Regions from separate parts of the Marinobacter sp. C2H3 genome, predicted to be linked through region 1. Evidence: predicted binding sites of a transcription regulator. Region 1 holds the regulator's gene; the other holds the start of a gene.
The links. Region 1 encodes FliA, which starts transcription of late flagellar genes. Its sites were predicted from a motif close to CTAAAGTTTNNNNNNNNNNNGCCGNTAA; they were not measured.
Positions count from the first base shown of each region.

Region 2: a site for FliA is predicted at 1,476-1,503, ahead of V3388_RS02330 (methyl-accepting chemotaxis protein). Genes of this name have one in related genera too.

Region 1 covers NZ_JBBBNZ010000002.1:554,571-557,980, forward strand. The annotation lists gene V3388_RS07605 (chemotaxis protein CheA) at 1-420, opposite strand, end outside; gene V3388_RS07610 (protein phosphatase CheZ) at 437-1,222, opposite strand; gene cheY (chemotaxis response regulator CheY) at 1,243-1,626, opposite strand; gene V3388_RS07620 (RNA polymerase sigma factor FliA) at 1,783-2,514, opposite strand; gene V3388_RS07625 (MinD/ParA family protein) at 2,550-3,362, opposite strand.
Region 2 covers NZ_JBBBNZ010000001.1:531,001-534,410, forward strand. The annotation lists gene V3388_RS02330 (methyl-accepting chemotaxis protein) at 1-1,367, opposite strand, end outside; gene V3388_RS02335 (DHA2 family efflux MFS transporter permease subunit) at 1,589-3,127, opposite strand; gene V3388_RS02340 (HlyD family secretion protein) at 3,124-3,410, opposite strand, start outside.

The DNA of each region.
Region 1 (3,410 bases):
CGGTTCGGGGGCCGCCGCCGTCGCGCTGTCGGCCGGCTGGGCCAGGGCATCCAGGGCGTGAATCAGGGCGTCCGGGGCCGGCGTCGGCTCTTCCCGGTTGCGCACCTCGTCGAACATGGTGTTGACGTAGTCCAGCGCCTCGAGCACCACGTCCATCAGCTCGGCATCGACCCGGCGCTTGCGGTTGCGCAGGATATCGAACACATTCTCCGCGGAGTGACAGCAGTTCACAAGCGCGTCCAGCTGCAGGAAGCCCGCACCGCCCTTGACCGTGTGAAAGCCCCGGAAGATGGCGTTCAGGAGATCGCCGTCATCCGGATGCTGTTCCAGATCAACCAGCTGCTCAGACAGTTTCTCGAGAATTTCACCGGCTTCCACCAGGAAGTCCTGGAGAATCTCTTCATCGGCATCGAGCGCCATGGACTACCCTCTTTCGTCAAAAACCGAGACTGGACAACAGGTCGTCAACGTCGTCCTGCCCAGACACCACATCTTCCCGCTCTGCCGCCTTGATCTGCGGGCCAACGCCCTGCTCGGCGGATTCCTTTTTCTCTTCCAGCTCGTGCACGGTACCGGTGAGCTGGTCGACGTGGCTGGCCATGACCACCAGGCCCAGCAGGTGTTCTTCCACCTCTTTCACCAGGGCGGTCACTTTCTGGATCACCTGGCCTGTCAGGTCCTGGAAGTCCTGGGCGAGGAGGATTTCCGAGAGATTGTTGTAAATGGCGTCGGCATCGCCGGACAGGCTGTCAAAAAACCGGTCAATGCGGCCATACAGTTCCCGGAATTCAGCCGGCGCCATCTCCCGCCGGCGCAGGCGAACCCACTCGTCTTTCAGGGCCACGGCCTCGTCCCGCATGGCGTGGGCCCGGGGCATGGCGTCCTCCACCAGATCCATGGTGCGGTTGGCGGCCTGGCCGGTCATTTTCACCACGTATTCCAGCCGGTCCGAGGCGTCGGACATCTTGGACAGGGCTTCCTGCTGCTCGGCGTTGCGCGGGTCGATCTGGAAGTTGCGGATGGCCTCGTGGAGGCTGCGGGTAAGCCGGCCCACCTCGCGGTACAGGCTCTGATCCCGCACTTCGCTGAGCTCGTTGATCAGCGCCATGGACCGGGCGTAGTCGCCCGCCTGCACGCTCTCGGCCAGCTCCGCCGCCTGGCGCTCCAGGGTTTCCGTCACCTCCGGATCGAGGCCCTGATGGTTCTTCTTGCTGTCGCTCATGAGAGCCATCCGACCTCTGGTTATTGAATGCGTTCGAAGATCTTTTCAATCTTCTCCTTGAGCACCGCGGCGGTGAACGGCTTGACCACGTAGCCGTTCACGCCGGCCTGGGCGGCGGCGACGATCTGGTCCCGCTTGGCCTCGGCGGTCACCATCAGCACCGGCAGGTTCTTCAGATTCTCGTCCGCCCGAACCGCCTTGAGCAGGTCGAATCCGGACATACCGGGCATGTTCCAGTCGGTCACCAGGAAATCGTATTTGCCGCTCCTGAGCATCGGCAGCGCGGTGTTGCCGTCGTCGGCCTCGTCGGTGTTGGTGAACCCGAGGTCACGCAGCAGGTTCTTGATGATCCGTCTCATCGTCGAAAAGTCGTCCACGATGAGGATTTTCATGTTCTTGTCCAAAGGGACCTCCCGTTGGTTGCTCCCGGAATTCGTTCGACCTGTGTGCCTGCATCGCCGGCACCGCCCGGATGAATGGTCTATTGTCAGTCGTTTGGCCCGGTTGTAAAGCGCCGGTTACCAAAAAACACCGTCAGGACATCGTCTTGCGCCGGGCGCCTAGCCGTGCCAGTCCGCCAGACGGCCTCGCAACCGATGGGCGGCCTGGCTGTGAATCTGACTGACCCGGCTCTCGCTGACCCCGATCACCGCACCAATCTCCTTCAGGTTCAGCTCTTCCTGGTAGTACAGGCTCAGAACCAGCTTTTCCCGCTCCGGCAGTTCGTCGATAGCCTGCGCCAGGCTGCGACGGAAGGCGTCTTCGGACAGCCCGTCCAGGGGATTGTCGTCATCGTCTGTGTGGTCTATCGGCAGCTCGCCGGATTCATTGAGCTCATCGAGGCTAAAAAGTCGTCCGCCGTTGGCGTCGGACAGGGAGGAATGATACTCCGCGAGATCCATGCCCAGTTCCTCGGCCACTTCGGCGTCCTGGGCTTCCCGGCCGAGCCGGTCTTCCACGGCCTTGATGGCCTGGGCAATGCGGCGGGAATTGCGGTGAACAGACCGGGGCACCCAGTCACCTTTGCGGATTTCGTCCACCATGGCGCCGCGGATGCGGATGCCGGCGTAGGTTTCGAAGCTGGCTCCGCGAGTGGAGGTGTAACGCTGGGCCGCCTCGAGCAGGCCAATCATGCCGGCCTGCATAAGGTCTTCGAGCTGCACGGAGGCCGGCAAGCGGGCCAGCAGGTGCAGGGCAATTTTCTTGACCAGCGGGGCGTGCGTCTCGACCAGTTCAGAGGGCCTGGCCGACAGCGTCTGTTGGTACATTCCCAGGTGTTTCGCCAATGTCATCTATCCATTATTTTTGGGGCTTGGCTGGATTCGATTCAGACTTCGACGAGCCGCTCCACAAAAAATTCAAGATGCCCGCGGGGGGACGACGGCAGTGGCCAGCTGTCAACCTTATCGGCCAACGCCTTGATGGCCAGCGACGCCTTGGCCCGAGGATAGGCATCAAGCACGGCCCGTTGCCGTTGGACGGCTTTTTTGACGGCCTCGTCGTAAGGAACGATACCGACATATTGTAGCGCGACTTCCAGGAACCGGTCGGTCACTCGCGTGAGCTTTTCGAACAGGTGGCGGCCTTCCTGGTCGTTCGCCACCTGGTTGGCCAGGATGCGGAACCGGTTGGTGCCGTAGTCCCGATTCATCAGTTTGATCAGGGCGTAGGCGTCGGTGATGGATGTGGGCTCATCGCACACCACCAGCAGCAGTTCCTGGGACGCCCGCAGAAACGACACGACCGACTCGGAGATACCCGCGGCGGTGTCCACAATCAGCACATCGATCTGGTCGCCGAGTTCGCTGAAGGCGTTGATCAGGCCAGCGTGTTCCATGGCGCTGAGCTGGGTCATGCGCTGGGTACCGGAGGAGGCCGGCACGATTTTGATCCCACCCGGACCATTGACCAGCACGTCCCGAAGGTCGCACTCCCCGGACAGCACATCCTGCAGGTTGCGGTTGGCGGTGATGCCGAGCAGAACGTCAATGTTGGCCAGCCCCAGGTCGGCGTCCAGCAGGACGACCCGGCGGCCTTTCTGGGCCAGGGCAATGCCGAGGTTGACCGAGACATTGCTCTTGCCAACGCCGCCCTTGCCTCCGGTAACCGCGATCACCTGAACCGGATGTGCTTTGCTCATAGTCTGTCTCTAGTCCTGTGGCCCGGCGGGCCCGGAGTTGTCACCGGC
Region 2 (3,410 bases), on a different contig from region 1:
GCTGCGGACGCTTTTTTGGTGAGGTCGGTGATGGTGTTGGCGATTTCCTCGGTGCTCTTCTGGGTCTTCTGGGCCAGGTTGCGGACTTCATCCGCCACCACCGAGAAGCCCCGACCGTGCTCGCCGGCCCGGGCCGCCTCAATGGCCGCGTTCAGGGCGAGCAGGTTGGTCTGCTCGGCAATCGCATTGATCACCTGGATCACGGTGTTGATGGAATCCACCCCTTTGCCCACTTCCTCAACCTCATAGGCCGAGGCGCCGATGTCGTTGTTCAGGGCGTTCATCTCGGCCGCGGCGTTGGCGATGATTTCCTTCGAGCGGGTGGTCTCCTTGGAGGCCTCGGAAGCGGAGCTGGCGGCACTGGCGGCACTGGCCGAAATCTCGCTGGCGGCCGACGTCATCTCGGTCACCGCGGTGGCGACCTGGTCGGTTTCCGCGTCCTGATCGCTGACCAGCCGGGACAGCGCGGTGGTGTGCCGGGTAATGGTCTCGGCGTTCTGGTGGGTGAGGGCGGAGTTTTTCTTTACGTCCTGGATCAGGCCCGCGAGCAGGGCCATGAAGGTGTTGATGTGCTCCGCCAGTTGCCCCAGTTCGAAGCGGTCGTTGACCGTGACCCGGGTCGTCAGGTCGGCGTCGCCGGCCGAGAGCTGCTCCACCGATCGGGAAATGCTGGCGATGGGCCGGCTGATGGTCAGGCTGATGGCGTAGCCGATGATGCCGGCCAGGATCACCACCAGGGCGGCGATACCGGCGAACGTGGCGTTGCTGGCCTGCACGCTGCTGCGGCCCGCCTCGGACAGGCTGTTCAGCACGGTGGACACGTCGTCCAGGTAGAAGCCCGTGCCCAGCATGATGCCCCAGCGATCCAGGTAGATGGAGTAGGACTCCTTCGGTTCGGCTTCTGAGTCGTCCTTGCCCGGGCGCGGGAACCAGTAGGTGTAGTACCCGTCCCCATTTTTGGCGGCGTTCACCAGCCCGCGCACCAGGTAGTTGCCCCGCTTATCCTGGAGGTCCCAGAAATTCTCGCCAAGGCCCTTGTCCGACTGGCCCAGCAGCACGCGCTTGCCGTCGTCCGTGTAACCGAAAATGTAGCCGCTGTCGCCGAACTTCAGGTTGCGCAGGATCGGCAGGGCATCGTCCAGGGAGCCGCCGTTCTCGTAGATGTGCTTGATGGACGCGTAGGTCATGTCCATCAGCTCCTTGAGTTCCTTGCGCTGCAGGTCGGTGACGCTCGATTCGACGCTCGCCATTTCACTGTCGACCAACTGGCCGGTCTGGTAGCGGACGGTAAAGAACAGTGCGACGGCCATCAGGATGACCGGCAAGAGCGCCAGGATGAGTAGTCGGTTTCGGATGGAGATGGGCATGGTGGTTTCAGAACCCGTTGACGTGGTTGTTGTGCCGCGCCGGCGCGGCATCGAAATTGACCGCACCGGCGCTGTCCGTGCCTGACTGTCCGCTCCCTGATGTTCAGTATATCGGCGATTGGCCGAAGGCCTTTAACCAGTCATGTTTCGGAATGTGTTTACCTGTAACCGGTTCTGGCATGTCGCCTGAGGGCGGCCGTGGCGAGCCGGGAAAACGGCGGTCAGTGCCCGCCGCTGGCGCCTGCCCTGGGCGGATTCATGAACAACAGCAGGGGGACGGCCACCAGGTAAATGATGCCCATCCACAGGAAGATGTCGTTGAACGCCATGGTCTGGGCTTCCGTGCCGATCCGCTGGGCCAACAGGGCCACCGCCCCCGCCTGAGGGTCTGGAGAGGCGCCGGTGAGCGTGAGTTGAAGGCTTTGCAGCCGTTCGAGCACCACCTCACGCCCGGTATCGATGTGGGGAATCAGCGCGTTCCAGTGCACGTCGAACTGGACGTCCCGGGTGGTGTCCAGCATGGCCAGGCCAACGGCGCCGCCGAGGTTACGCAACACGTTGAACAGCCCGCTGGCGTTGCCCACCTCGTGCTTGGGCAGGGTGCCGAGGGCAATCCGGGTGATGGGAATGATACAGAGCACCAGCCCGATACCCCGGATAACCTGCGGCCAGAAGAAGTAGTCGTAGCCGGCCTGGCTGTCCAGCGTGGAGTTCATCGCCGTTCCAATCCCCACACAGGTCAGGCCGACCGCCAGGAGAATGCGGGGGTCCATGTAGTCCGACGCCCGCCCGGCCACCGGCGCGAAACAGAACATGGCGGCGCCGGTGACAAACATGATCTCCCCGATCTGCAGGGCGTTGTAGTGGCGGACCACGCCAAAGAACTGGGGCATCAGGTAGGTGAGCCCGTACAGGGCGATGCCGACACAGAACCCGAGGCCGGCGCCGATGGCAAAGTTGCGGTTGCGGAACGCCCGGAGGTCCACGATCGGGGTCTCCACGGTCATCACGCGGACGAAAAACGCCACCGCGGCAACCACGGTCACGAGGCTCAGGGAGCGGATCAGGGTGCTGTCGAACCAGTCGTCGCCGGGACCTTCTTCCAGCACGTATTCCAGGCAGCCAAGAAACGTCGCCATCAGGGCCAGGCCGACCACGTCCAGCCGGCGAATCAGGCGCCGGTCACCGGTGTCGATGTCCAGCGTGTTCCAGACCGCAACACTCACGAGGATGCCCGGCAGCACGTTGACAAAGAACAGCCAGTGGTAGCTCAGGGTCTGGGTGATCAGGCCTCCGACGGTCGGCCCAATGGATGGGGCCATGGTGGCGACCAGCCCCATCACCGCCTGAACCATGCCAAGCATGCGGCTGGGGAACACCGAAAAGCTGACCGCGTAGGCAATGGGGATCATGGCGCCCCCGAGGAATCCCTGCAGGGCCCTCAGGGCCACCAGCACGGGCAGGGACGTTGCCAGGGCGCAACCGACGCTGGCCAGCGTGAAACCCGCGCAGGACAGCACAAAAGCCACCCGGGTGGACAAAATGCGGGTGAGCATACCGGACAGGGGAATCATGATCACTTCGGCGATCAGGTAGGCGGTCTGCACCCAGGAAATCTGGTCCCGGGTGGCGGACACACCGGCCTGGATCTCGTTCAGGGAACTGGCGACGATCTGGATGTCCAGAATCGCCATGAACATGCCGAAAACAACGGCGATAAACCCGATGCGCTGCTTCCAGCTGGGCACCTGCTCGCTCACGGCTGCGACGGTCCTTCCTGGGCCTCGGCCTTGTGGGCAGGGCTGGCGGAGCGATAGCTGTCGCCGCTCGCGGGCTCTCGCGTGTCGACCGCCGGGATGACCGACAGGCCCGGCCGGAGTTTGGGCAGTGCCTCGGCCGGCCCGGTCAGGCGAATGCGTACGGGCACTTTCTGGACGATCTTGTTGAAGTTCCCCGTGGCGTTATCCTGGGGCAACAGGCTGAACTGGGTGCCGGTCCCCGGTGAGAGGCTGTCGACCACGCCTTCAAACACCTGATCCGGGT